3 regions of the Pseudomonas sp. LBUM1658 genome follow, and region 3 is predicted to be linked to each of the others. Evidence: predicted binding sites of a transcription regulator. Region 3 holds the regulator's gene; each other region holds the start of a gene.

Region 1 (9,804 bases), 2.5 Mb from region 3:
TTTCCTGCACGGTGATCTTCCTGTTCTTCTCTTTCATCATTCCCATCGTGCTGGGCCTGTTCACCTATGGCACCCCGAAGTGGCCGACCATGGGACCTTGGAACATGGGGCGCTGGTTGTACTCATTCTTCGCCATCCTCTCGATCCTCTCCATGGTGCTGATCTTCATCATCGGCATCCAGCCGCCGAACGATTGGGCGCTGTACATCACCATCGGTTTTCTGGTGTTGACCGCCATCGTCTGGTTCGCCTTTGAGGCCCGGCGCTTCCAGGGCCCACCCATGGGCGAGATGATCATCAAGCGCCAGGCAGAAATCGCAGCGGCGGAAGAGGCGTTGAATAAACAGGCGGGAAGCTGATCGTCACGAAACGGTCGGTTAACGCGATTCTTCAGTCTGATGACATTTTGTGGCGAGGGAGCTTGCTCCCGCTCGGCCGCGAAGCGGTCGTAAAGCTTGCACATGCGGTGTGCCTGACAGAACCAACTTGCAGGTTTTAGGGCCGCTTCGCGCCCCAGCGGGAGCAAGCTCCCTCGCCACAGGGAATGTGCTCGACGCTCAACCCTCACCGGGTTTTAAGGTAGGTACCTATCAGCTCCGCCTGTGCCAATACATGACCGTGCATGGCGCTTTCCAGTTGGGCCTTGGTGGGCAGCTTCAGGTCCGGCAAGACCGTGTCCAGCGCGTAGAGCTTGTGAAAATATCGATGGGTGCCAATAGGCGGACAAGGTCCACCATAGCCGACTCGCTGCCAGTCGTTGAGCCCCTGTAGCGTGCCGGGCGGCAGCGCGTGCAGGTCTTCAGGCAATCCGGTTGTCCCGGCGGGCAAGTTATAGAGCAGCCAATGGACCCAGGTCATCCTGGGGGCCGCGGGATCTGGCGCGTCCGGGTCGTCCATGATCAGTGCCAGACTCTGGGTGCCTGACGGTACACCACTCCAGGTCAAGGGCGGAGAAACATCCTTGCCCTCACAGCTGTAGAGCAACGGTATCGGACCCTGGGCAGGAAAAGCGGGAGATTCGAGCACGAATGGCATGGCCGTTACCTCTGTTTGGAATGTGGTCCAACTGATGAAGCGCATTGCCTGGTTTTAGGTATCAATTGTAGGAGCGAGCTTGCTCGCGATGGACTCAAGGCCGGCGCGTTTATTCAGAAAACACGCGTTATCGTTAACGTCCATCATCGCGAGCAAGCTCGCTCCTTGGGTGCCCGCTTAACTCCCCTCGCCACAGGTTTTGCATTCACTCATGTGCCCTACCCCCCATGCACCAAGCGGAACACCTCGTCGATCTGCATGTAACGGTCCTGGCTGACCCGCCAGTATTTCTGGCCCTCGGTGCTCATCAGGAATCGGCGCCGCCGTTCCAGTCGGTCGCGGCCCGTCACGCCTTTCAACATCACATAGCGTACTTCGCCACGGGGGCCGAGCAGTACGGTCGAGCCGCCTTGATAGGTAAACGCCGGGCCCAGTTCGCAGGCCTTTACGTGGCGCTGCTGAGTGATTTCCGCCACCAGGTCGAAGGTGACGCTCTGATCGGGACCGACTCGCCGGGAGGTGCGGATCGACTGAATGCACGGCAGGCTGACGCTGTCGCCTTGCAAACGCGGGTCATCCGCCGCAACCAGGCCGAACTCGGCCCGGTGTTCGGGCCTGCTCACATACAGCCCCAGCACACCGGCCTGGCGGCGCAGCTCCTGGGGACTGGCGCAATGCGCCGGATCCCCTTCAAAACGCAGGGAGGCAAAGTCCAGAGCGGACACCGGTGGCAGGTGTATCCGCGGCGGGCACCATAACAAGGCGTCTTCCGAGAGGCTGGTGACGTTGCGCGGGTAAATATTGCGCCGCCGGAAGCTGTCGATGATCGCTCCGCGGTAGTCCCATGTGTCATCCGGCACCACGTCGTGATCGGCGGTGATCAGCGCCCGCAGGTAGTCGCCGAAATTGATCGCCGTGGGCGGGCAATAATCGATGGCGCGGATGCAGATCGTGAGGAACTGGCGGGCCAGCTTACTGGCCTTTTCTGCCAGCAGCACCTGCAAGTCGTGGGGCATGTCACCAGGCGGGAGTATTCCGGCGCCGTTGGTGGCAAGGCGGATGTAACGTGCGATCTTGCGCTCGAAGATCTGCGCAAAGGCTTCGAACAGCGCACTGACCAGAATCGATCCCAGTTCGTGCACTTCCATGTCCGGCTGGTACTGTCGCGGTTGCTCGATATTGCTCTCTATCGCGCTGCGCAGCGGGCCGTTCTGGCCGGTGGTGTGACCAAACTGCTGAGCCAGCTGAGTCAGCAGGCTGGCTTGCAGCAGATTGCCTTTGCACCGGCGGATCGAGGCGATCAGCACTTCCCGGTAGCTGAAGTGCTGGAAAATCGCCACCAGATCGGCGAACGCTTCATGGAAGGCCGGCACGTCCGAACTCAGTGGCAGGCTGAAGCAAGGGCGCAGGCCATCGAGCAGCGCATGGGTGACTTCGTGGGAAATGATGTCGTGGGACAGGCAAGTGAAGACGTAGCCGCCCGGCAGTGATCGATCGCTGGGGGTGGCGCTGGCCTTGAAATAGCCAAAGCGGATCTCGCCGCCCTGGCGGCCTTTGGTGTAGTAAGCGTTGCAGTTCTCGCCGTAATGCGGGTGCAAGGTCAGCGACATGGGTTGCTGGTCATTGCCGAATCCCCAACTCGGATCGCGTCCCAGCGCCAGCTTGAAGGCCATGTAGACGTTGCTGCTGACGGCATAGACCATCTGCTGGTGAAAACGCGGGTCCGATGGCGAAGGTTCATAACCGTTGGCGATCAGCACACTGAGTTCATCCAGGTCAGCCTGGCGATACTCCAGGCCGAGCTGGGTATTGCGATGTTCGACCCGGAACAGACCACCGCAGGGGCCGACGGTCAGTGGTTCGAAAGGCACATTGAGGGTGCCGATGGCGCCTTCCAGGCGGCGCACCGAAGGGTCCACCGTATAGATCCGCAGCGGTCGGTACAACGGGTCTGCGGGTTGCCGTTGATAGGGTGGGCTCGGCATCCAGGCGAATGACTCCGCCAGGCAGAAGTCGACCCCTTCGCCAGGGCGCTTGGGATCCTGTGGCACGCTCGATTACCTCTTGCCCAGTTGACTGTTCAGCTGCTGCAATTGCTGCAGGATCTGCATCAGCACGGCATGGTCAGCCTCTGTCTGGCGCCCCGGCCCGGCCATGCTGACGTTCTGCAGCGGCTGCAGCAGCACCGCGGCTTTGGCGTTGTCGTTGCAGTCGAGCTTGGGATGCTGACGGGCTTGCGCGCCGAAATCGCTGACCACCCGCTGGGTGAATTGCTCATGGGTGACCTGACTGCCCTCGTCGAGCACCCGGGTGGCGCGCAGGGTGAACTCGCCATGGCCGTCGCTTTCCCACGCCACTTCATCGTCCTGGCAGGCGGCGAACTTGACATCGCGCATCTGCTGCGCCCCGCCACTGTTCATGCCACTGGAGGTACCGCCGTGGGCCTGGCGAAAGAGCGCATGGGCGCGATTGATTTCCTCGGTGGGCGGCACGAAACGCTTGCGAACGTCTCGTCCCAGTGGTCGCTGGTTGACGCCTCCGACCGCAAAACGGGTATTGCTGCCCGAATGACAGCAGTCCATGAAGCAGGTGAGGTTCACCCCATCCGGCAAGCGGGCGAAGATCCCGGCGATGTCATCGTCGATGTACAGCGCGCCCGTGGCAAAGTCCACCGGACACAGCGCTTCGTCATTGCCATCGGCTTCATCGCCATTGAGGTCGGCGACAAAGGTTCCGTGGCCGGAATACTGGATGACGATGACATCCCCGGCCCGCGAGTCAGTGACCATCTCGCGAATGCTTCGATCGATCGCCTCGCGGGTGGCCTGGTCGTTGAGCAGCATCTGGATCGAAAAGCCGCGTCTGCTCAGGGATTGCGCCCACATCTGCGCATCGGCGACACAACCGGCAAGCCGATGCTCCGGTTCGGGGTAATCATTGATCCCGATGCACAACGCCATGCGCCGGCCACCGGCTGCCGCCACCGCGGAGCCGATGACCTGGACCGCAATCGGCGACGCCGGGTAGCGTGGCGGCGGTGCACTCGAGGCATTCTGGCGCCACTGTTCGAAGCCTTCCGGCCAATCGACTTCATCGGTCCAGGCCCTTGCCTGAGAAAGCGCTTTGGCCCGCGGATAGGGGTTGATCTTGCCGGCATCCGGTAGACCGAGAATGCGCAGCAAGGCGCTGTTCATGGTGACCGGGTCATCGTCGAAGCCGCCATGGGAAGTCGACTGGCTGGCCGAGCGCCCGGTGTCCGCGGCTGTCTGCGACCAGATCACTTCACCCGGCCCGCTGTTCTTGCCGTCGAGGCAGAACAGCTGCTTGAGCAGCGGATCACCGCGCAGGCTCTCTTCGAGCCCGAGAATCGGCGTGCTGCGTTTTTCCTCCAGTCCATTGAAAATCAGGTAGAGCAGCGACTTGCGATAAACCCCGGCGCAATCGTCGTCTTTCTCGAACTGCTTTTTCATGGTGAAGATGGTGATCTTCTCCGCCACCTCGCCCTTGTGCAGCAGCTCCAGCAGATGCTGCTTGAAGGTATCGACCCGCACCGCTGGCGCGAGAAATTGCAGGGTGGCGAATTTCGGTACTCTGAGGTGGTGTGCGGCGGTCAGGAAATGACAATGAAAAATCGACCCGGCACTGTGGCCCATCCCATGCAGTTCGACACTCTCGGGATGAGCGTCACAAAACTGCTTGAGCTTGCCGGCCACGTACCAGCCGCCACCCTCCACCGGGTCGGCAGCCCGTTCGGCGCTGAACTTCATCCCGCCCCAGATACTTTCCCCGCCCAGGGCTCGCGCCGCGCCTTCGATCAGCAGGTCCGAACTGAAGTCGGCCAAATCCCGAGTCGCGCCCGGCCAGGCACGCTTGAGCAGGCTGCCGATGGTCTCGTAGAAACCGGTCCGCCAGATGAAATAGATCGGATAAATTCCATTGCTCAGCCACCACGCCACATGCTTCTGGGCAATTTCCAGACCGCCGGACTTCGAGATCAAGCCGCCATGGGCATACAGCAATACGCGCAGCTTGCGATTCTCGCGCTTCGCCACGGCCAGGGCCTCGACCAGATGCTCCTCGAAGATCGCATCGACGTCGGCCGCTGAAGTCGTGACCTCGCCTTCGCTGGTAAATCGTCCCACGCTGAGGTTGACCAGGTGCGGCTGCAGCGCGGCCAGTTGCCCGGGGGTCAGTCCCTGACCGCGCGCAGTTGCCGGCAGATCCCTTTGCCCGTCGGTGGACAGCGTCTCCTGCTCATCATGAGACAACTCGGCATCCGCCGGATCGGTACCCCTGGGCGTGCGTGACAGCGCATCAATGGCGTCGCGCAGGATATAACCCTGCTCACCGGGAAAGGGCCCCTCCTCCGGTTCAGTGACGCCACGCCCCAGGCTCTGGCTGGCTATCTGCTCGCGCAGGCTCTGCACCTCGGCCAGAATCTGCGAGTAGTCCAGGCTGCTGCCCGGGCAGGACTTGCTGGACATCATGTTATGGAAGCGCAGGCTTTCCAGCGGCAGGTCGAATTTCTCCTGGACCAGGGCAACCACCCGCAGTGCCGTGTCGCGTTGCTGGCCATCGAAGGGGTCACGGCCCTGATCAAAATCTCCGATCATCTCGAACATGAACGGCCCGAACGAGGCGTTGCCGTTATGCCCCGCCGCGCTCGCCGGAGGCTGGTTCCAGTTGCGCCCCAGCCAGATGAAGCCCTGGGGATCAATGGTGACGTGCTGGGCTATATCGCTCCAGCGATTGGTCTGAGTGTGGTACCGCCACATGCCGACTATCGTTTCATGCCCCTTGAAATCCCGTCGGCTCGGTCGCCAGGTGTGATGCATGTGCACCGCATTGATTTTGCGACTGAAGGGATATTGCGCAAGCAGCTGCGCGAACTGCTCCAGGCTGAGCCTGATAAAGGTGGGCGTCGACATGATAGAAAACCTCTGGGGCAAAGGTTAATCAAGATGACACTGAAGGAAACTCTAGGTGGGAATGGCTCTTTGTCCATTTATAACCAGACGGGCCCGTCACTTTGGCCTCGCCAAGCGGCTGTTTCGGGTATAGCTGGCAAAGTCCCGAGCTGCCCCAAAACAAGCCACCGCCAAACTCGCATCGCACCTTTCTGGTTCAATTCGTCTGGCTGGGCATGCCCACACTTGTAGGAGCGAGCTTGCTCGCGATGGACTCAAGGGCGGCGCGTTTATTCAGAAAACACGCGTTATCGTTAACGTCCATCGCGAGCAAGCTCGCTCCTACAAGAGATTGAGTACATCCGTTGATTCGCAGGGGAAGCAGCTCGATCGAAGCTGGCATGGAATGTGCTCTACACCTTGTACACCTCCCGAGTGGTCACTGCTGACCACCTGCCTGCAAAGGCCCGGGACGGGTGAACCGGGCAACGTGGCCGCGGCTTTCACCCCATCACACACGAATGAATACCAGGCAAAGGCGCCTGGAGCTGCTAGTCGGCTCCAGGCGTTTTTTTTTGGTTTTTTTGGCCATGCCAAGGCAGCGGCTTCGACTGAGGAAAGGCAATGAACGCTATCGTCACCCCGATCAAGAGCGAAACATTGGTTGTCATCGGCAACGGCATGGTCGGTCATCATTGCGTCGAGCAACTGATCGAGCACGGTGCCCTCGCCCACTATCACGTACATGTGTTCGGTGAAGAGCGCCAGCGTGCCTACGATCGCGTGCACCTCTCGGAGTACTTCGGCGGCCGCGATGCCGAGTCCCTGGCCCTTGGCGAGGCCGATCTGTATGCCCGCCACGGCGTGCACCTGCAACTCGAGGTGCAGGTGCTGGAAATCGACCGCGAGCGCAAAGAAGTGGTCACCAGTGCCGGACGCCAGGCCTACGACCGCCTGGTGCTGGCCACCGGTTCCTATCCCTTCGTGCCGCCGATCCCCGGTGCCGAAGGCCGTTCGCGCCTGGTCTACCGGACCCTGGACGACCTCGACGCAATCCGCGAGGCTGCCGCCAATGCCCGTCGTGGCGTGGTGGTCGGCGGCGGCTTGCTTGGACTTGAAGCCGCCAACGCGCTGAAATCACTGGGCCTGCAAGCCCATGTGGTCGAATTCGCCCCACAGCTGATGCCGGTGCAACTGGACGCCTTGGGCGGTGACGCGCTGAAAGCACGAATCGAGGCCCTGGGGGTCGGCGTACACCTCTCCCGGGCGACCAAGGAAATCGTCTCCGGTGAAGACTATGCCTATCGCATGAACTTCAACGATGGCGAGTTCCTCGAAACCGACCTGATCGTGTTCTCCGCCGGCATCCGCCCGCAGGATGCGCTCGGCCGTAGCGCCGGGCTGGAAGTGGCCGCTCGCGGCGGCCTGGTGGTGGACAATCATTGCCGCACCAGCGACCCCGAGATCTTTGCCATCGGCGAGTGCGCCTCCTGGAACGGCAGCATCTTCGGTCTGGTCGCGCCCGGCTACAGCATGGCGCGCAACGTGGCCGCGCAACTGGCCGGTGAGCACTATGAGCCGTTCACCGGCGCCGACATGTCGACCAAGCTCAAGTTGCTGGGGGTAGATGTCGGTTCGATTGGCGATGCTCACGCCGCCACGCCGGGTGCCAAGAGCTACCGCTTCATCGACGAAGCCAGTGCCAGCTATCGGCGTCTGGTGGTCTCCGCCGACGGCAAGCACGTGCTCGGCGCGGTACTGATCGGCGACAACAGTTACTACGACACCCTGCTGCAGTACGCACAGAACGGCATCGCGCTGCCCAAGGATCCGTCGAGCCTGATCCTGCCGCTGTCGGACGGCGCGCCGACGCTCGGCGCCGATGCGCTGCCGGATACCGCGACCCTCTGCTCCTGCCATAACGTCAGCAAGGGCGCGGTGTGCTGCGCGATCGACGCCGGCTGCACCGACCTCGGTGAGCTCAAGGGCAAGACCAAGGCCGGCACCGGCTGCGGCGGTTGCAGCGCGCTGCTCAAGCAGGTCTTCGAACACGAACTCAGCGCCCGTGGCGTGGCCGTCGACAAGAGCCTGTGCGAACACTTCGCCCATACCCGTCAGGAGCTCTATGCCCTGGTGCGGGTGGAAGGGATCATCAGCTTCAACGAACTGCTGGCCAAACACGGCCGCGGCCACACCGGCTGCGATATCTGCAAGCCGGCGGTGGGCTCGATTCTCGCTTCGTGCTGGAACCAGCCGATCATGGATCCGTCGCTGGTGTCGCTGCAGGACACCAATGACACCTTCATGGCCAACATGCAGAAAAACGGCACCTACTCGATCATCCCGCGCATCGCCGCCGGCGAGATCACCCCGGACAAACTGATCGCCCTCGGCGCCGTGGCGAAGAAATACGACCTCTACACCAAGATCACCGGCGGCCAGCGCATCGACCTGTTCGGCGCCCAGCTGCACCAACTGCCAGACATCTGGGGCGAGCTGGTCGAGGCTGGCTTCGAGACCGGCCACGGTTACGGCAAGTCGTTGCGCACGGTGAAATCCTGCGTCGGCAGCACCTGGTGCCGCTACGGCGTGCAAGACAGCGTGGGCATGGCGCTGCTGCTGGAGAATCGCTACAAGGGCCTTCGGGCACCGCATAAATTCAAGCTGGCGGTGTCCGGTTGCACCCGTGAGTGCGCCGAAGCGCAGAGCAAGGACATCGGGGTGATTGCCACCGAGAAAGGCTGGAACCTCTACGTCTGCGGCAACGGCGGCATGCGCCCGCGTCACGCCGAGCTGCTGGCCACCGACCTGGATGACGCAACCCTGCTGCGCTACGTCGACCGCTTCCTGATGTTCTACATCCGCACTGCCGACAAACTGCAGCGCACCTCGGTCTGGCGCGAAAGCCTGGAAGGCGGCCTCGATTACCTCAAAGAGGTGATCATCGACGACAGCCTGGGCCTGGCCGCCGAGCTGGAATCGCAGATGCAGCTGGTGGTCGACCGTTATGAATGCGAATGGGCCAACGCCATCAACGACCCGGAAAAACTCAAGCGCTTTCGCACGTTCGTCAACGACAAGCGCGGCGACCCGGACATCCATTTCGTCAAGGAACGCGGCCAGCGCCGGCCCGTACACACCAGCGAACTCCACTTGATTCCCGTTACCGAGGAGGTGCTCTGATGAGCCAGTCAAACGTCGTCCGTATCGAACCCCAACGCGCCAATCAAAATCCTGCGTTGTGGCAGGCGCTGTGCAGCCGTGAGGATCTGGTGGCCAATTCCGGCGTCGTCGCCTGGCACGAGGGCACCCAGGTGGCGCTGTTTCACCTGCCGGACACCCAGGGCAAGACCCTCTACGCCATCGACAACCGCGACCCGAAATCCGGAGCCAATGTCATCGGCCGCGGCATAGTCGGCAGCCTCAAGGGTGAGCTGGTGATCGCCTCGCCGCTGTACAAGCAGCACTTCCGTCTCGAGGACGGCAGCTGCCTGGAGTATCCGGAGCAATGCCTGCGGGTCTGGCCGGTACGGCTGAACGGCGATGTGGTGGAGATTGGCGTGAGCAGCGCGGGTTAACTGTCCGCCCTGTCGCCCTCGTTAACAGCACTGGAGAAATCCCGATGAAAAGCGTTGCGCAACTCCTGAAGTTAAAGGCCCGGCAAAACCGGCAAGTCCATACCATCGGCCCTGAGCAAATGGTGCTGGAAGCCCTGAAGGTGATGGCGGAAAAAAATGTCGGCGCGCTACCGGTGATCGAAAACGGCCAGGTGGTCGGGGTGATCAGCGAACGCGACTACGCACGCAAGATCGTGCTCCAGGGACGCTCCTCGGTCGGCACCCCGGTCCGCGCAATCATGAGC
Region 2 (9,804 bases), 700 kb from region 3:
GTGGCGGTCGGACTTTGTTGCACAACGGTCTCACCATTGAGCACCTGCACCGCGAGACTGTGCTCTCCTCGATCCACATTGACCAGTTGCAGGCGCGGAACATTGCTCGGCTGGCCATATGGCTGACCGTCCAGCAAGAGGCGCAGGCGATGCGCACCTTGAAGGCGCGGTTGCAGCGCGACGCCCACGGTGAAGGTGCCATTGTTGGCGCGCAAGGCTTCTTCGCTGGGCAGGCCGGTCAACTCCAGTACTTCGTATGTGGCACTACTGGCTTGCTGGCTGGCGTTTTGTGCCGGGCTGGTTTTTGGCGGAACAGCCTGCTGACGCTCGACACTATTGAGTGGCGGCAATTCGACAGGCTGGCTCCGGGTGCCGTCGGGCGGCTGATTACTGTAGGCAGTGTTGCCGTTGGCATCGGTGTACTTATAGATCTGCGCTGTCGCCGAGAACGCGAGAGATAAAAGCAGAAACAGTAAAAACGGCCGCATTAAAGCTTCCCGATAAATTGAGCAAGATTACTCCGACAACGCAATGCCCTGGCTGCCAGCATAGAACACAATGAGTTCTACCGGGCTGTCGCCAGTCTTGCCGCGATGCACAGTGTTGACCATCTCGGCCAGGGTCTGCCCTTGTTTTAGTACCCGGGTCTGGCCGCTGTCTCTGGCTTCGACGGTGAGCTCGCCCGCGAGGATGTAAGCCGCATTGGGAATCGGGTGAGTGTGCCACTTAAGTTCGGTGTTGGCAGATATCTTCAGTTTGAGCAGCGTCAGCTCGGGGCTGCCTTGCGGATAGGACGCATAGGGCGTTCCGTCCCAGGAAGAGCTGCTCTGCAGCAAGACTTCCTTTTCTATCCCGGTTTTTTTGTCGGTATTGCTGCAGCCCAGAGTGAGCAGGCAGGCGAGCGCAATGAGTAAGGTCCTGACCGGGGATGTTGTTTTCATGTCTCTATCCTTTGCGAGGTGGCGTGAAGGCTCGAATGAGCGCTGTCAGGCTACGTGCAGCGCAATGGCAATGCTGCCGGATGGGGCTGTGAGTGCGCGCAGACGAGGTGCCATCGGGTGTCGGAAATTGCCCACAAAAAAGGCCTCCCGAAGGAGGCCTCTGTTACGCCGCTTGCGCAGGCGCTACCGGATTAGCAGCTGTAGTACAGCTCGTATTCCAGTGGGTGTACGAAGGTGCGAACCTTGATTTCTTCTTCGCTTTTCAGAGCGATGTAAGCGTCGATGAAGTCGTCGCTGAAAACGCCGCCTTTGGTCAGGAATGCACGACCTTTGTCCAGCTCTTCCAGGGCTTCTTTCAGGCTACCGCAAACTTGTGGGATCTCTTTCGCCTCTTCAGGCGGCAGGTCATACAGGTTTTTGTCAGCTGCGTCGCCTGGGTGGATCTTGTTCTGGATGCCGTCCAGGCCAGCCATCAACAGTGCAGCGAAGCCCAGGTATGGGTTGGCTGCCGGATCCGGGAAGCGAGCTTCGATACGGCGAGCTTTAGGGCTGGACACGTAAGGAATACGGATCGAAGCGGAACGGTTGCGAGCCGAGTAGGCCAGCATCACTGGAGCTTCGAAGCCCGGGACCAGACGCTTGTAGGAGTTGGTCGACGGGTTGGTGAAGCCGTTCAGTGCCTTACCGTGCTTGATGATGCCGCCGATGAAGAACAGAGCGGTATCGGACAGGCCGGCATAGCCTTCGCCAGCGAAGGTGTTCTTGCCATCTTTGGAGATGGACAGGTGAACGTGCATGCCCGAACCGTTATCACCGTACAGTGGCTTAGGCATGAAGGTCGCGGTGCGGCCGTATGCGTCAGCAACGTTGTGTACGCAGTATTTCAGGGTCTGAACTTCGTCAGCCTTGGCTACCAGGGTGTTGAACTTCACACCGATTTCGTTCTGGCCGGCAGTTGCCACTTCATGGTGGTGAACTTCGATGACCAGGCCCATTTCTTCCATGGCGTTGCACATGGAGGTACGGATTTCGTGGTCATGGTCGAACGGAGGAACCGGGAAGTAGCCGCCTTTGACGCCTGGACGGTGGCCGCGGTTGCCGCCTTCCACGTCCTGGTCAGACATCCACGAGCCTTGTTCGGAGAAGATCTTGAACATGGAGCCGGAAATGTCGGACTTGAACTTCACTTCGTCGAAGATGAAGAATTCTGGCTCTGGACCAACGAATACGGTGTCGCCGATACCGGTGGACTTCAGGTATTCCTCGGCGCGCTTGGCGATGGCGCGTGGGTCACGGTCATAGCCTTGCATGGTCGAAGGTTCGATCACGTCGCAGACCAGGATCAGGGTCGGCTCTTCGGTGAACGGGTCCAGGACAGCAGTGGAGTCGTCCGGCATCAGGATCATGTCGGAAGCTTCGATACCTTTCCAGCCAGCGATGGAGGAGCCGTCGAACATTTTGCCTTCTTCGAAGAAGGCGTCATCCAGCGCGTCGCGAGCCGGCATGGTGACGTGGTGCTGAGTGCCTTTGGTGTCAGTGAAGCGCAGATCAATCCATTTGACGTCATGATCTTTGATGAGTTGAACCGACTTCGACATAGTGTCCTCCGGGGTGGCTTCGGGCTAGTAGTGGAGTGCCCTTAGAATGTGGGTGATGCCGGCGCGAATACTCTGCCAAGGCAACCTGCCTCACAAGGGAGCAATTTGCATGCCAGTGCCCCGACTTGGGTTTTTCGCCCCAAACTCTCCCATATAAAGGTGGAAATGAGAAAACCTGGAGACTTTCCGCACTGAAATGTTGCGCGTAAAAGCATAATCGCCCTGTTTCGGTGCGTGCGGAACCGTCTGCATATTAACTGGTTAAACCTTGAGCAATTTCCGCTATAATCCGCGCCCCCCTTTTTAGGCTGGCCCTTCGCGCGCTGTTTTCATGAAACTAATCGTAAAAGTCTTCCCCGAGATCATCATCAAGAGCCGCCCGGTACGGATGCGTTTCATCCGCCAGTTGGCCAAAAACATCCGTGCCGTGCTCCGCGATCTGGACCCGGCTGTGGTGGTGAACGGTGTGTGGGATAATCTCGTGATGGAAACCCGTGTCAGCGAGCCGAAAGCCTTGAAGGACATGATGGATCGCCTGAGTTGCATGCCGGGCATCGCGCATTTCCTGCAGGTTGATGAGTACCCGTTGGGCGACTTCGACGACATCGTCGCCAAGTGCAAGCAGCACTTCGGCGATGCGTTGTCGGGCAAGATCTTTTCCGTGCGCTGCAAGCGTGCCGGCAAGCACTCATTTACCTCGATGGAAGTCGAGAAATACGTCGGCAGTCAACTGCGTCGTCAGTGCGGTGCCGCCGGAATCTCTTTAAAAGAGCCGGAAATCCAAGTGCGGATGGAAATTCGCGACCAACGGTTGTTTGTGATCCACAGCCAGCACAACAGCATCGGCGGTTATCCGCTGGGTGCCTTGGAACAGACGCTTGTACTGATGTCCGGCGGTTTCGATTCGACGGTGGCGGCCTACCAGATCATGCGTCGCGGGTTGATGAGTCATTTCTGCTTCTTCAACCTGGGCGGCCGCGCCCACGAGCTAGGCGTGATGGAAGTCGCGCACTACATTTGGAAGAAGTACGGCAGCTCTCAACGCGTGCTATTCGTCAGCGTGCCATTCGAGGAAGTGCTCGGAGAAATTCTCGGTAAAGTCGATAACAGTCATATGGGCGTAGTATTGAAGCGTATGATGTTGCGCGCTGCTTCAAGAATTGCCGATCGGCTGGAGATCGATGCGCTGGTTACCGGTGAGGCGATCTCCCAGGTGTCCAGTCAGACGCTGCCGAATCTATCGGTAATCGACTGTGTAACCGAGAAGCTGGTGCTGCGCCCGCTGATCGCCAGTCACAAGCAGGACATCATTGATCTGGCCAACGAGATCGGCACTGCCGATTTCGCCAAGCACATGCCGGAATATTGTGGGGTGATTTCGGTCAACCCCAAGACCCACGCCAAGCGCAACCGCGTGGAGTATGAAGAACAACAGTTCGATATGGCGGTGCTCGAGCGTGCGCTCGAGAACGCCAAACTGGTGCCGATCGATCGAGTGATCGATGAATTGGGCCAGGATTTGCAGGTCGAAGAAGTCAGTGAAGCACTGGCTGGTCAGATCGTGATCGACATCCGTCACCCGGATGCTCAGGACGACGAGCCGCTGGAGCTGCCTGGCATCGAGGTACAAGCGATGCCGTTTTATGCATTGAACGCTCGTTTCAAGGAACTGGACCCTACTCGCCAGTACCTGTTGTATTGCGACAAAGGCGTGATGAGTCGCCTGCATGCCCACCATTTGCTCAGTGAGGGGCATGCCAATGTGCGCGTTTATCGACCGAGCTAAGAGCCCGGGGCTGTATGCCTGTGGCCTGCGTCACCGGCCCCCCGACGCCGCCGTCAAGCTGTAACGGCAAGGCCTGACTCTACTGAAAATCGCTGCCACGACCTGTCAGCACACCGAATCCTCTGATCGAGATACACAAGTGATCGAAAATCTACGCAACATCGCCATCATTGCTCACGTTGACCATGGTAAAACCACCCTGGTAGACAAACTCTTGCGTCAATCCGGCACCCTGGAGCGCAACGAGCTCAACGACGAGCGCGTGATGGACTCCAACGACCAGGAGAAAGAGCGCGGTATTACCATTCTGGCGAAAAACACCGCCATCAACTGGAACGGCTACCACATCAACATCGTGGATACCCCGGGCCACGCCGACTTCGGCGGCGAAGTAGAACGCGTAATGTCGATGGTTGACTCCGTTCTGCTGCTGGTTGACGCTCAAGACGGCCCTATGCCGCAAACCCGTTTCGTGACCAAGAAGGCTTTCGAAGCCGGCCTGCGTCCAATCGTGGTAATCAACAAGGTTGACCGTCCAGGCGCGCGTCCGGACTGGGTTCTGGACCAGATCTTCGACCTGTTCGACAACCTGGGTGCTACTGAAGAGCAGCTGGACTTCCAGGTTGTTTACGCTTCGGCCCTGAACGGCATTGCCGGTCTGGAACACACCGCCATGGCGGAAGACATGACCCCGCTGTACCAGGCCATCGTTGACCACGTTCCAGCTCCACAAGTTGACCGTGACGGCCCGTTCCAGATGCAAATCTCGGCACTGGACTACAACAGCTTCCTGGGTGTGATCGGCGTTGGCCGTATCGCTCGTGGTCGCGTCAAGCCGAACACCCAGGTTGTAGCCATCGACATTGATGGCAAAAAGCGTAACGGTCGTATCCTGAAGCTGATGGGTCACCACGGTCTGCACCGCATCGACGTTGACGAAGCAGCTGCCGGCGATATCGTTTGCATCAGCGGCTTCGACCAGCTGTTCATCTCCGACACTCTGTGCGATCCACTGAACGTCGAAGCGATGAAGCCGCTGACCGTTGACGAACCAACCGTTTCCATGACTTTCCAGGTAAACGACTCGCCTTTCTGCGGTAAAGAAGGCAAGTTCGTCACCAGCCGTAACATCAAGGAACGTCTGGATAAAGAACTGCTGTTCAACGTTGCTCTGCGCGTTGAAGAAGGCGATACCGCCGACAAGTTCAAAGTCTCCGGCCGTGGTGAGCTGCACCTCTCGGTACTGATCGAAACCATGCGTCGCGAAGGCTTCGAAATGGGTGTTGGTCGTCCGGAAGTGATCATCCGTATGGTTGACGGCGTCAAGCACGAACCGTACGAAAACGTGACCATCGACCTGCCGGAAGAATCCCAAGGCGCAATCATGGAACAGATCGGTATCCGTAAAGGCGACCTGACCAACATGGTTCCGGATGGCAAGGGCCGTGTTCGCCTTGAGTACAACATCCCGGCTCGTGGCTTGATCGGTTTCCGTAACGAGTTCCTGACCCTGACCTCCGGTGCAGGCATCCTGACCTCGATCTTCGACCGTTACGACGTGATGAAGTCCGGCGACATGTCCGGCCGTCAGAACGGCGTGCTGGTTTCGGTTGCTACCGGTAAGGCTCTGACTTACTCGCTGGAAACCCTGCAGGCTCGTGGCAAGCTGTTCCTGGGCCATGGCGAAGACGTGTACGAAGGTCAAATCGTCGGCATCAACAGCCGCGACAACGACCTGGGTGTCAACCCAACCAAAGGCAAGAAGCTCGACAACATGCGTGCTTCCGGTAAAGACGAAACCATCGCACTGGTTCCGCCTATCCGCTTCACCCTGGAGCAAGCTCTGGAATTCGTTCAAGAAGACGAATTGTGTGAAGTAACGCCTAAGTCCATCCGTCTTCGCAAGAAGATCCTGGGCGAAAGCGAGCGTACCCGCGCTGCCAAGAAAAGCGGCAACTGAGTTACGACTTAGTTAACGCTTAAAAAAACGCCCCCGACCGCAAGGTCGGGGGCGTTTTTATTTATCTGGAGCAAAAATCAAAAGATCGCAGCCTTCGGCAGCTCCTACAGGTGTACATCAATCCTATGTAGGAAGCTGCCGAAGGCTGCGATCTTTTGAGCTTAAAACTTTTCCAGCGTCCGACGGCTACTGCTCGTCTCACGCGCCACTTCTTTCGGCTTATAGGCGCAATACCCCGGCCGCGGCCCGATTTTCGGGTGGTTGCGGCAGGTATCCGGACGCTTTTCATAAATAGTGCACAGACGACTCTTACGATCCAGGTACAGGCAATCGTTGTTACTCATGCGCTGGAGGGTGAAAATCTCGGACTTCTGGTTGTAACGCTCGACGATCCCTTCCTTCTGCAGGCGCTTGGCGATGTTCTTCGCTGGCTCGCCGCGCTCGAATTCATCGACGATGCCAATACGGATCAGATCCTTGATCTTGACCTCGACCGGCAGTGTGCAGCAGCTGGACACGCAGGAACCGCACATCGGCGCAGAATACTTGGCCCAGGTATCGAGGCGATCGATCTCTGCGGCGGCGATCAGGTTGGACTTCATCATCGGTTGTTACCAGGGGTGTATCAGGGCGCGCGATGATACCGGGGTTGGTGAAGGTATGAACAACCATTTGCCGGTTTTTCGTCCGTTTCAGGACATTTAGTCCGGATCGGCACGACATCTGCATCTTTTCAGGGCGCATCGGTCGGGAGAAAATGTTTACTTGGGTAATTGCAGAAAATGCCGAACCGGAACCTCTGCCTCGTGTCAGACCGACTAGGCTCAGACAATTCCATGCCGTCTATCTCGCTCGAGGTTGTATTGATGACTCAGGAACCACTTGTTCGTGACGCAGAGGTGGCCGCATTTCGCGACGCTGTCTTGACCAAACTTACCTATGCAGTGGGTAAAGACCCGGATCACGCGTTTGACCATGACTGGTTCGAAGCAATTGCTTTGGCCGCGCGAGACCATATGGTTGAACACTGGATGGACCACACGCGGCAGATCTACCGCAAAGGCCAGAAGCGTGTTTACTATCTTTCGCTGGAGTTCCTCATCGGCCGTCTGCTCTACGACAGCCTGAGCAACCTCGGCCTGCTGGATGTGGCGCGCGAGGCGATGACCGAACTGGGCGTCGATCTTGAGCGTATCCGCCTGCTGGAGCCCGATGCGGCGCTGGGTAACGGCGGCCTTGGGCGATTGGCTGCGTGTTTCATGGAGAGCATGTCGACTCTCGGCATCGCTGGCCATGGCTACGGTATTCGCTATGAGCACGGCTTGTTCCGTCAGGCCATTGTCGACGGCTGGCAGCAGGAACAGACCGAGCACTGGCTGGATTTCGGCAACCCCTGGGAGTTCGAGCGGCCTGAGGTCATTTACCCGATCGGCTTCGGCGGTGGTGTCGAGACCGTGATGGATGAAACCGGCAAGACCAAGCAAGTCTGGTGGCCGGCGGAAACAGTCCGAGCGGTGGCCTACGACACGCCTGTGGTCGGCTGGCGCGGTGCCAGCGTCAACACCCTGCGTCTGTGGCGGGCGCGGGCCATGGAAGACCTGCACCTGGAACGCTTCAACGCTGGCGACCACTTGGGCGCTGTGGCCGAAGTGGCGCGGGCGGAAAGTATTTCCCGTGTGCTCTATCCCGCCGACAGCACCGAGGCCGGCCAGGAATTGCGGCTGCGTCAGGAATATTTCTTCGTCTCTGCGTCGTTGCAGGATTTGCTGCGCCGGCACAAGAACATGCATGACTCGGTGCTGAGCCTTGGCGATCACGCCGCGATCCAGCTTAACGACACCCACCCCTCGATTGCGGTGGCCGAGCTGATGCGGCAGTTGGTCGATTTGCACGACATCCCTTGGGATGCGGCCTGGCAAGTCACCGTCAACACGCTGTCCTACACCAACCACACGCTGTTGCCCGAAGCGCTGGAAACCTGGCCGGTAGGGCTGATGGAGCGGATGCTGCCGCGGCACATGCAGATCATTTACCTGATCAACGCCCAGCACATCGACTCTCTGCGGGCCAAGGGCATCCACGATTTCGACGTGCTGCGCGCCGTGTCACTGATCGAGGAAGACAACGGCCGCCGGGTACGCATGGGCAACCTGGCGTTTCTCGGCTCCCACAGCGTCAACGGTGTTTCCGGCCTGCATACCCAATTGATGCGCAGCACGGTGTTCTCCGAACTGCACAAGCTCTACCCGGAACGGATCAACAACAAGACCAACGGCATCACTTTCCGTCGCTGGTTGTACCAGGCCAATCCGGAACTGACCTCAATGATGGTTGATGCATTGGGTCCCAAGCTGCTGGATAACGTTGAAGAGCGCTTGATCGACCTGGAGCCGTTCGCCGAGAAGGCGGCGTTCCGCAAGCAATTCGCCGAGCAGCGGCTGCACAGCAAAAGAGCCCTGGCCAATATCATCCAGGAGCAGTTGGGGATCACGGTCAACCCGGCGGCGATGTTCGATGTGCAGGTCAAACGGATTCACGAATACAAGCGCCAGTTACTCAACCTGCTGCACACCGTGGCGTTGTACCAGGCGATCCGCGCGGAACCGGAAGTCGACTGGGTGCCGAGGGTGAAAATTTTCGGCGGCAAGGCCGCGGCCAGTTATCACCAGGCCAAGTTGATCATTAAACTGGCCAATGACATCGCGCGCACCGTGAACAACGACCCGACCGTGCACGGCCTGCTCAAGGTGGTGTTCCTGTCCAATTACAACGTGAGCCTGGCCGAGAGCATCATTCCCGCAGCCGACCTCTCGGAGCAGATCTCCACCGCCGGTTTCGAGGCGTCAGGCACCAGCAACATGAAATTCGGTCTCAACGGCGCCCTGACCATCGGCACGCTGGACGGTGCCAATGTGGAGATGTGCGAGCGCATCGGTGCCGAACACATGTTTATCTTTGGTCTCAGCGCCCAGCAGGTCGAAGCGCGCACACTCAACGCCGAATTCAGCGCCGTACCCGATATTGCGGCCTCCCATCGACTGGGAGATGTGTTGCAAGCGATTCGCAGTGGGGTGTTCTCGCCGGATGATCCGACCCGTTACACCGGGTTGATCGATTCGCTGGTCGACCATGACCGCTTTCTGGTCTGCGCCGATTTTGACTCCTACTGGAATGCTCAGTTACGGGTCGAAGCACACTGGCACGATTCGAAAGAATGGTGGCGCTCGGCGGTGCTGAACAGTGCCCGGATGGGCTGGTTCTCGTCCGACCGGACGATTCGTGAGTACGCGACGGATATCTGGAAGGCGCTGGAGTAGTTTTCAGGCGGTATTTGATTGGCTCGATATACTGTGGTGCTCTGGAAAAGATCGCAGCCTTCGGCAGCTCCTACGGTCAGTGTTCACAGGCGACTTTTGTGAATGCGGTCGGTGTAGGAGCTGCCGGAGGCTGCGATCTTGGCGATTTCGGACTCGCTAATCTTCTCGGGTTGGCCATAGTACTTAGGGATATCGACCATGC
Region 3 (9,804 bases):
CAGGCAGCGCACATCGAACACCAGATCGGCATCGACCGGCATACCGCGCTTGAAACCGAAAGACTCGACCAGGAACGCCGTGCCCGGCTCCGGCTGATTCAGCAGGCGCAACTTGATGGTGTCGCGCAGTTGATACAGGTTCAGATGGGTAGTGTTGATCTTGAGATCTGCGAGGTCGGCAATCGGCCCGAGCAGGTTGGTTTCATCGTCAATGGCTTCGGCGAGCGATCGATTGGCGTTGCTCAGCGGGTGGCGCCGACGGGTTTCCGAAAAGCGCTTGAGCAGGGTTTCTTCGTCGGCGTCCAGGTACAGCACATCGCATTGTATGTGCCGGCCGCGCACTTCTTCGAGCAATTGCGGAAAGCGTGTCAGGTGGCTGGGCAGATTACGCGCATCGATCGAAACGGCGACCAGCGGCTGCGCCAGTTCCGTATGGATCAACGCGCGCTCGGCCAACTCCGGGAGCAAGCCTGCTGGCAGGTTATCGATGCAGTAATAGCCGCTGTCCTCCAGTACATCGAGGGCGGTGCTTTTACCTGAGCCGGATCGGCCGCTGACGATGATCAAGCGCATGATTAGGGACCGTTCTGCTCATCCAGGACAACCTGGTACAGGGCTTCGTTGGTTGCGGCGCTGCGAAGTCTTTCGCGCACTTCCTTGCGGTCAAGCATGCTGGCAATCTGCCGGAGCAGTTCCAGGTGCGCATCGGTAGCCGCTTCCGGGACCAGCAGGACAAACAGCAGGTCGACCGGGGCGCCATCGATGGCGTCGAAATCTATGGGGGCGTCCAGGTGCATCAAGGCACTGGTGGGCGACGTGCAGCCCTTGAGACGGCAGTGTGGGATGGCTATGCCGTTGCCAAACCCGGTGGAACCGAGTTTTTCACGGGCAATCAGACTCTCGAAGACATCTTGCATCTCCAGATCCGGCACTTCGCGGTGGATAAGGTTGGCAATTTGCTCGAGTGCGCGCTTTTTACTGCCGCCCGGCACGTTCACCAAAGAACGGCCGGGGGTCAGGATGTTTTCAAGTCGGATCATGGGTAGGGGATGTTAGCGACCGGTTGCGCCCTGAAGGAGGCTCTGGGTCTTTTCCTTATGCTTTTTGAGTTGGCGATCAAGCTTGTCGGTGAGCAGGTCGATAGCGGCATACATGTCCGTATGCTCAGCGTTGGCGACCACTTCTCCGCCGGGAATATGCAGCGTGGCTTCGATTTTCTGCAGCAGCTTCTCGACATTCATCGTGACTTGCACGTTGGTGATCTTGTCGAAATGCCTCTCCAATCGGTCGAGTTTTTCGCCGATATAGGTGCGCAGAGGTTCGGTTACTTCCAGTTGGTGTCCACTGATGTTGACTTGCATACAGCTTCTCCTTCGTTGCCAGTGCATAAGGCGGCAGGCTGGCTTGCCTGCCACTAGGCTGTGTCCGAAAACCGTCAGAGTTCTCAAACACACCCTGGAACGCTGGTGGCGTGGCCCGTTACATCAACCGCTTGCGTTCGCTCGAAGGCGCAATCCCAAGGGATTCGCGGTACTTGGCGACGGTGCGGCGGGCTACCTGAATGCCTTGTGCCTCCAGTAAACCAGCGATCTTGCTGTCACTCAACGGCTTTTTCTGATTTTCCGCCGCAACCAGTTTTTTGATGATCGCGCGAATCGCTGTGGACGAGCATTCACCGCCTTCAGAGGTGCTGACGTGGCTGGAGAAAAAGTATTTCAGTTCGTAGATACCCCGGGGGGTATGCATGAATTTTTGCGTGGTCACCCGGGAAATCGTCGACTCGTGCATGCCGACCGCTTCGGCGATATCATGCAGGACCAACGGTTTCATCGCCTCATCGCCGTATTCGAGAAAGCCGCGCTGGTGCTCGACGATCTGGGTGGCGACTTTCATCAGGGTTTCGTTGCGGCTTTGCAGGCTCTTGATGAACCAGCGCGCTTCCTGCAGTTGGTTGCGCATGAAAGTATTGTCGGCGCTGGTGTCGGCGCGGCGGACGAACCCGGCGTACTGCGGGTTGACCCGCAGGCGCGGCACGGATTCCTGATTCAGCTCCACCAGCCAGCGCTCGTTGTCCTTGCGCACGATCACATCGGGGACGACGTATTCGGCTTCACTGGATTCGATTTGCGAGCCAGGGCGCGGGTTGAGGCTTTGCACCAGCTCGATGATCTGCCGCAGCTCGTCTTCCTTGAGCTTCATGCGACGCATCAGCTGGCTATAGTCGCGGCTGCCGAGCAGATCGATGAAGTCGGTGACCAGGCGCTTGGCCTCGGTCAGCCAAGGGGTCTTGGCCGGCAGTTGCCGCAGTTGCAGCAACAGACACTCGCTCAGGTTTCGCGCACCTATCCCGGCCGGCTCGAATTGCTGGATGCGATGCAGGACGGCTTCGATTTCGTCCAGTTCGACGTCCATTTCCGGGTCGAAGGCTTCAAGGATTTCCTCGAGAGTCTCGTCCAGGTAGCCCTGATTGTTGATGCAATCGATCAGGGTCACGGCAATCAGGCGATCGGTGTCGGACATCGGTGCCAGGTTCAGTTGCCAGAGCAAATGGCTTTGCAGGCTCTCACCGGCCGATGTGCGGGTGGTGAAATCCCACTCGTCGTCATCGTTGCTCGGCAGGCTGCTCGCGCTGGTCTGGTAAACGTCTTCCCAGGCGGTGTCGACCGGCAGTTCATTGGGGATGCGTTCGTTCCAGTCGCCTTCCTCGAGGTTGTCCACCGTCGGGGCGGTTTCCTGGTAGGAGGGTTCCTGAACATCGGCATTGGGTTTCTGCTCGACGTTGTCGGCCAGAGGGTCGGCGTTATCGAAGTCGTCGCCATCTTCCTGGCGTTCGAGCATCGGATTGGACTCCAGGGCCTCCTGGATTTCCTGTTGCAGGTCCAGGGTCGACAATTGGAGCAGGCGGATGGCCTGTTGCAGCTGAGGTGTCATCGTCAGCTGCTGGCCCATTCTCAAGACTAGCGATGGTTTCATGGCAGGGGCTTAACACCTTATTCGCCGGCGCGCATGCGCCATCCACTACAGGGCGCCGGAGCGCCAAACATAAGCAAATTATATGCCTGAAATCGCAGTGTTTGCCTAGAGCGCTGTAACAATAAAAAAGTATAAGGTTTTGTTGACACTGGCGCTCCGGCAATGGCTGAACACCTGAATCGAGTGTTTGCCCCAAAACGCCTGCCACTGGCCCCACACCTCAAGGCTTACAGGCGGAACTCATGGCCCAGATACACTTCCTTGACCAGTTCGTTGGCCAGGATGGTCTCGGAGTCGCCTTCGGCGATCAGTTGACCGTCGTTGACGATGTAGGCGGTCTCGCAGATATCCAGGGTTTCACGGACGTTGTGGTCGGTGATCAGAACGCCGATGCCCTTGGCCTTCAGGTGGTAAATGATCTGCTTGATGTCGCCTACCGAAATCGGGTCTACGCCGGCGAAAGGTTCGTCGAGCAGGATGAATTTCGGCGATGTAGCGAGGGCCCGGGCAATTTCCACCCGGCGGCGTTCACCACCGGACAGGCTCATGCCCAGATTGTCGCGGATATGGTGGATGTGGAATTCCTCCAGCAGGCTTTCCAGCTCCTTGCGACGATCAGCCTTGTCGAGCTCCTTGCGGGTCTCGAGGATGGCCATGATGTTGTCGGCGACCGAGAGTTTGCGGAAGATCGACGCTTCTTGCGGCAGATAGCCGATGCCAGCCCGTGCCCGACCATGCATTGGCTGGTGGCTGACGTCCAGATCGTCGATGAGTACCCGACCCTGATCGGCCTGGACCAGGCCGACGATCATGTAGAAGCAGGTGGTCTTGCCAGCACCGTTCGGACCGAGCAGGCCGACGATCTGACCGCTGTCGATGGACAGGCTGACGTCGCGCACGACCTGGCGGCTCTTGTAGCTCTTGGCCAGATGCTGAGCTTTCAGAGTTGCCATTACGGGGCCTTTTGCTCGTCGGTTTTCTTCTTCGGCTGGATCACCATGTCGACTCGCGGACGTGGCGTGGTCACCGAGGCACCGGTAGCGCGGCCGGCATTGGCGACCTGCTTCACGGTGTCATAGACGATTTTCTCGCCTTCGGTGGTATTGCCTTCGTTGATCACTTTGGCTTTGTCGATCAGCACGATGCGATCTTTCGATGCGTGGTACTGGATGGTCACGGCATAGGCCTTGACCGGCTCCGGATCACCGGCCTTCTGCAGCTGTTCGAAGTAAGCCAGGTTGCCGACGGAGGTGACCACGTCGACTTCGCCCGAAGGCGCGCGGGTGATGGTCACGGTGTTGCCGGTGATCTTCATCGAACCCTGGGTGATGATGACATCGCCCTTGTAGGTGGCAATGCCTTGCTTGTCGTCCAGTTGGGCGTCGTCGGCCTGAATGCGGATTGGTTGATCTCTATCAGTCGGCAGAGCCCAGGCGCTCGCGCTTCCCAGTGCTGCGCTCAGGCTGAGCAAAATAGGGAGGGTTTTAACGAGACTCATACTGTCCTCTTACGTTAGATAGCAGGTGTATCCTGCTTTCTTTCAAATACGCTTTCATGCCATTGCCAGTCGACACGCCACCAGCGCCGTCGATTCTAACGGCTTGCTCGGTCTGCGCATATTCCTGCTGAGGGAATACCGTCATGCGACTGCTGGTAATAATCGTCGTGCGGTTTTTATCGTCGGTACGTGCGATACGTACCGAGTCAATCAATTCGACTTCAGTGCCACCAGAATTGACCTCGCCACGCTCACTCTGGACGTGCCAGGGATAAGCCGTGCCGCGATACAGGTTCAGGTCGGGCTTGGTCAGCAAGGTCACATCGGTTGCTTTCAGATGTTCGACCTTGTCCGAAGTCATTTCGTACTGCAACTTGCCATCAGGCAGAAACTGCACGCTGTGGGCATTGATGGCGTAGTAGTCAATGGCCGTTGCGTCGACGACAGTCGGCGGGCGCTCCATGAAGCGTTCCGGGCTGATGTTCCAGTAGCCAACGGCCGCAAACAGCGCGGCAATGGCCGTGAACATCAAAATATTACGAACTTTTTTGCTCAGCATAGGTGGCTCTACAGGTAAGCGGCGTTGGCTGCTTCAAGGTTGCCTTGGGCGCGCAGGATCAGCTCGCAGAATTCGCGTGCAGCCCCTTCACCGCCACGGGCCTGGGTAATGCCGTGTGCATGTTCGCGGACGAAACTGGCGGCGCTGGCCACTGCCATGCCCAGACCCACGCGACGAATCACCGGCAGGTCAGGCAGGTCGTCACCGAGGTAGGCAACTTGTTCATAGCTCAGGTTGAGTTGCGCGAGAAGCTCGTCGAGCACTACCAACTTGTCTTCGCGGCCCTGATAAAGATGAGGGATTCCGAGGTTTTTTGCGCGGCGCTCGACCACCGGGGTTTTGCGGCCGCTGATAATAGCCGTCTGCACGCCGGATGCCATAAGCATTTTGATGCCTTGGCCGTCGAGTGTGTTGAATGTCTTGAATTCGCTGCCGTCTTCGAGAAAGTACAGGCGGCCATCGGTCAGCACGCCGTCGACGTCGAAAACCGCCAGTTTGATGTGTTTGCCGCGCTGCAACAGATCGGTGCTCATTATATTACTCCCGCACGCAGCAAATCGTGCATGTTCAAGGCGCCAACCGGCCGGTCTTCGCTGTCGACCACCACCAGGGCGTTGATTTTATTGTCTTCCATTATTTTCAGGGCTTCGGCGGCGAGCATCTCGGCCCGTGCGGTCTTGCCATGAGCAGTCATCACTTCGTCAATGATGGTGCTGTGGATGTCAATGGTGCGATCCAGTGTGCGGCGCAAGTCGCCATCAGTGAATATCCCGGCCAGGCGTCCGTCGGCCTCGAGCACCACGGTCATGCCCAGACCTTTGCGAGTCATTTCCATCAAGGCATCTTTGAGCAAGGTGCCGCGCTGCACGTGCGGCAACTCCGTACCGGCGTGCATGACGTTTTCCACTTTCAGCAGCAGGCGACGACCCAGGGCACCGCCCGGATGGGAAAAGGCGAAATCTTCGGCGGTGAAGCCCCGAGCTTCAAGCAGGGCGACAGCCAGTGCATCGCCCATGACCAGCGCGGCGGTGGTCGAAGAAGTCGGCGCCAGGTTCAGCGGACAGGCTTCGTGCTCGACATTGACATTGAGATTGACCTCGGCAGCCTTGGCCAGCGCCGAGTCGGGATTGCCGGTCAGGCTGATCAACTGGATACCCAGGCGTTTGATCAAGGGCAACAGCGTGATGATTTCATTGGTGGAACCGGAGTTGGACAGTGCGAGGATAATGTCATCGCGCGTAATCATGCCCATGTCACCGTGGCTGGCTTCAGCCGGATGGACGAAAAAGGCGGTGGTGCCGGTGCTGGCCAGGGTGGCTGCTATTTTGCTGCCGATGTGCCCGGATTTGCCCATGCCGACCACCACCACACGGCCTTTGCTGGCCAGAATCATCTCGCAAGCGCGTACGAAATCTGCGTCGATATGGGCCAGCAAGCCTTGTACGGCTTCAAGTTCGAGGCGGATGGTGCGTTGTGCTGATTGAATCAGGTCGCTGGATTGGCTCATGACAGAAGTCGAATACCCTGATGAAAAGGCGGCGATTATAACGGTAATGATCGATTCCCTCACACAAGTTCGTCAGGCTTTATGTGAGAGGTTCTGCCGAACCGCTCCATTGGGCCGCTTTTTGCCTGTCCGCTTGCTGAACAGGCTTGGCTTCGGCCTTGGGCGCTCTGCGTCAGCAGTGATATAGTTCGCCGCCTGTTCGGCCTGCCCGGGATCTTTGTGCTTTTGGTAGGGAGCCAGGCGTCCAAGTGAGAGGCTGCATCGCAAGGAGTTTAGATGAGTGCCGATAACGCCTACGCGGTCGAGCTGAAGGGACTGTCCTTCAAGCGCGGTACGCGCAGCATTTTCAATAACGTCGATATTCGCATTCCGCGGGGCAAGGTCACCGGCATCATGGGACCTTCCGGCTGCGGCAAAACCACACTGCTGCGCCTGATGGGCGCGCAGTTGCGGCCCAGCAGCGGCGAAGTCTGGGTCAATGGCCAGAACCTGCCGAAGCTTTCGCGCAGCGATCTGTTCGACGCACGCAAGCAAATGGGCGTGTTGTTTCAGAGCGGTGCACTGTTCACGGATCTGGATGTTTTCGAGAACGTCGCCTTTCCATTGCGCGTTCACACCCAGTTGCCGGATGAAATGATCCGCGACATCGTCTTGCTGAAATTGCAGGCGGTGGGGTTGCGTGGCGCCATCGATTTGATGCCGGACGAGTTGTCGGGCGGCATGAAGCGTCGCGTCGCGCTGGCGCGAGCCATTGCGCTCGATCCGCAGATCCTCATGTATGACGAGCCCTTTGTCGGTCAGGACCCTATCGCCATGGGCGTGCTGGTGCGCCTGATCCGTCTGCTCAACGATGCCCTGGGGATCACCAGTATCGTGGTTTCCCACGACCTGGCCGAGACCGCGAGCATTGCCGACTACCTGTATGTGGTCGGCGATGAACAGGTATTGGGGCAGGGGACTCCGCAAGAGTTGATGAACTCCGATAACCCACGCATTCGTCAATTCATGACCGGCGAACCGGATGGCCCGGTACCGTTTCACTTTCCGGCGCCGGATTACCGCGCAGATCTTCTGGGGAAGCGCTGATGCGCAGGAAATCACTGATTGAGAGGATTCGCCTCTTCGGTCGCTCGGCAATCGATATAGTCGAAGTGCTCGGGCGTTCGACACTGTTTTTGTTTCATGCATTGCTTGGTCGCGGTTCGGTTGGCGGCGGGTTTGGCCTGCTGGTCAAACAACTGCATTCGGTGGGCGTGATGTCCCTGGTGATCATAGTGGTCTCCGGGGTGTTCATCGGCATGGTGCTGGCGCTGCAAGGCTTCAACATCCTGTCCGGCTACGGTTCGGAGCAGGCGGTCGGGCAGATGGTTGCGCTGACCTTGCTGCGCGAACTGGGGCCGGTGGTCACGGCTTTGTTGTTCGCCGGGCGTGCCGGTTCGGCCCTGACCGCCGAAATCGGCAACATGAAATCCACCGAGCAACTTTCCAGTCTGGAAATGATTGGTGTGGACCCGCTCAAATACATCATTGCCCCGCGCCTTTGGGCCGGTTTCATTTCCCTGCCGCTGCTGGCGATCATTTTCAGCGTGGTAGGGATCTGGGGTGGCTCCTGGGTGGCTGTCGACTGGCTTGGCGTGTATGAAGGTTCCTACTGGTCGAACATGCAAAACAGCGTGAATTTCAGCGACGATGTGCTCAATGGTGTGATCAAAAGCATCGTTTTTGCCTTTGTAGTGACCTGGATTGCCGTATTCCAAGGCTATGACTGCGAGCCCACATCCGAGGGGATCAGCCGTGCCACCACCAAGACCGTGGTGTATGCCTCATTGGCCATTCTCGGCCTGGATTTTATTTTGACCGCCTTGATGTTTGGAGATTTCTGATGCAAAACCGCACCCTGGAAATCGGTGTCGGCCTTTTCTTGCTGGCTGGCATCCTGGCTTTGCTGTTACTTGCGTTGCGGGTCAGTGGTCTGTCCCCGACCTCGAGCAGCGACAGCTATAAACTTTATGCGTATTTCGACAATATCGCCGGTTTGACGGTCAGATCCAAAGTGACCATGGCCGGTGTGACTATCGGCAAGGTCACGGCTATCGATCTGGATCGCGACAGTTTCACAGGGAGAGTCACGCTGCAGCTGGAAAAGCGGGTAGATAATCTGCCGACTGATTCCACTGCTTCGATCCTGACTTCTGGCCTGTTGGGCGAGAAATACATCGGCCTCAGCGTGGGCGGGGAGGAGACCCTGCTCAAGGATGGTTCCACCATCCATGACACCCAGTCATCGTTGGTGCTCGAAGACCTGATCGGTAAATTCCTGCTCAATACCGTTAGCAAAGACGCCAAATGAGGAGTTTTTTCATGATCTCTACCTTGCGACGTGGCCTGTTGGTATTACTCGCGGCGCTGCCGTTGATGGCTAACGCCGTGGCTGCGCCTTCCGCGCACGATCTGGTACAGGACACCACTACCCGGTTGCTGGCCGACCTGGCAGCCAATAAAGAGAAGTACAAGCAAAGCCCAAGTGCGTTCTACGATGCCCTGAACGGTATCGTCGGCCCGGCGATCGATGCCGATGGCATTTCCCGCAGCATCATGACGGTCAAGTATTCGCGTAAAGCCACGCCTCAACAGATGACGCGCTTTCAGGACAACTTCAAGCGCAGCCTGATGCAGTTCTATGGCAACGCCTTGCTCGAATACAACAACCAGGGCATCACCGTTTCCCCTGCCAAGGATGAAGGGAAGGATCGCACCAGCGTCGATATGCAAGTCAAGGGCAATAACGGTTCGATCTACCCGGTTTCCTACACCCTGACCAAAATCAACGGTGAATGGAAAGTCCGCAACGTGATCATCAACGGCATCAACATTGGCAAGCTGTTCCGTGATCAGTTCGCTGACGCCATGCAGCGCAATGGCAATGACCTGGACAAGACCATCGATGGTTGGGCCGGTGAAGTCGCCAAAGCCAAGGAAAAGACTGAAGAATCCACCGAGAAGACTGTGCAATGACTGAGTCGGCAGTCCGTATGACCCCAACTGGCGAGCTGTTGCTCAGTGGCGTACTGGATTTTCGCACCGGTCCCGGTCTGCGCAAGGAAGGCCAGGCCTTGATCAACGCCAGCACGGCAGCGTCCTTGATTGTCGATTGCTCGGCGGTGGAAAAGTCCAGCAGTGTCGGTCTGTCGCTGTTGCTGGCCTTCATGCGGGATGCGCAGGCGGCCGGCAAGGCGCTGAGCATCCGCGCGTTACCCGACGACATGC

What was found. Region 3 encodes sigma-54, which starts transcription at its own class of promoters, with help from an activator protein. Its sites were predicted from a motif close to ANTGGCATNNANNTTGCTNT; they were not measured.
Region 1: a site for sigma-54 is predicted at 6,338-6,357, ahead of nirB (nitrite reductase large subunit NirB). Genes of this name have one in related genera too.
Region 2: a site for sigma-54 is predicted at 2,637-2,656, ahead of glnA (glutamate--ammonia ligase). Genes of this name have one in related genera too.

The regions. Positions count from the first base shown of each region.
Region 1 covers NZ_CP166798.1:3,554,662-3,564,465, forward strand. The annotation lists gene ACA064_RS16225 (amino acid permease) at 1-359, shown strand, start outside; gene ACA064_RS16230 (YbhB/YbcL family Raf kinase inhibitor-like protein) at 565-1,035, opposite strand; gene ACA064_RS16235 (hypothetical protein) at 1,254-3,086, opposite strand; gene ACA064_RS16240 (caspase family protein) at 3,093-5,963, opposite strand; gene nirB (nitrite reductase large subunit NirB) at 6,567-9,125, shown strand; gene nirD (nitrite reductase small subunit NirD) at 9,125-9,520, shown strand; gene ACA064_RS16255 (CBS domain-containing protein) at 9,565-9,804, shown strand, end outside.
Region 2 covers NZ_CP166798.1:352,640-362,443, forward strand. The annotation lists gene ACA064_RS01610 (DUF4124 domain-containing protein) at 1-488, opposite strand, end outside; gene ACA064_RS01615 (cupin domain-containing protein) at 516-941, opposite strand; gene glnA (glutamate--ammonia ligase) at 1,133-2,539, opposite strand; gene thiI (tRNA uracil 4-sulfurtransferase ThiI) at 2,871-4,325, shown strand; gene typA (translational GTPase TypA) at 4,465-6,285, shown strand; gene ACA064_RS01635 (YkgJ family cysteine cluster protein) at 6,447-6,887, opposite strand; gene ACA064_RS01640 (glycogen/starch/alpha-glucan phosphorylase) at 7,152-9,602, shown strand; gene ACA064_RS01645 (DUF2339 domain-containing protein) at 9,801-9,804, shown strand, end outside.
Region 3 covers NZ_CP166798.1:1,048,011-1,057,814, forward strand. The annotation lists gene rapZ (RNase adapter RapZ) at 1-573, opposite strand, end outside; gene ptsN (PTS IIA-like nitrogen regulatory protein PtsN) at 576-1,040, opposite strand; gene hpf (ribosome hibernation-promoting factor, HPF/YfiA family) at 1,053-1,361, opposite strand; gene ACA064_RS04780 (RNA polymerase factor sigma-54) at 1,480-2,973, opposite strand; gene lptB (LPS export ABC transporter ATP-binding protein) at 3,201-3,926, opposite strand; gene lptA (lipopolysaccharide transport periplasmic protein LptA) at 3,926-4,471, opposite strand; gene lptC (LPS export ABC transporter periplasmic protein LptC) at 4,458-5,030, opposite strand; gene ACA064_RS04800 (KdsC family phosphatase) at 5,039-5,563, opposite strand; gene ACA064_RS04805 (KpsF/GutQ family sugar-phosphate isomerase) at 5,563-6,537, opposite strand; gene ACA064_RS04810 (ATP-binding cassette domain-containing protein) at 6,814-7,623, shown strand; gene mlaE (lipid asymmetry maintenance ABC transporter permease subunit MlaE) at 7,623-8,420, shown strand; gene mlaD (outer membrane lipid asymmetry maintenance protein MlaD) at 8,420-8,887, shown strand; gene ACA064_RS04825 (MlaC/ttg2D family ABC transporter substrate-binding protein) at 8,899-9,552, shown strand; gene ACA064_RS04830 (STAS domain-containing protein) at 9,549-9,804, shown strand, end outside.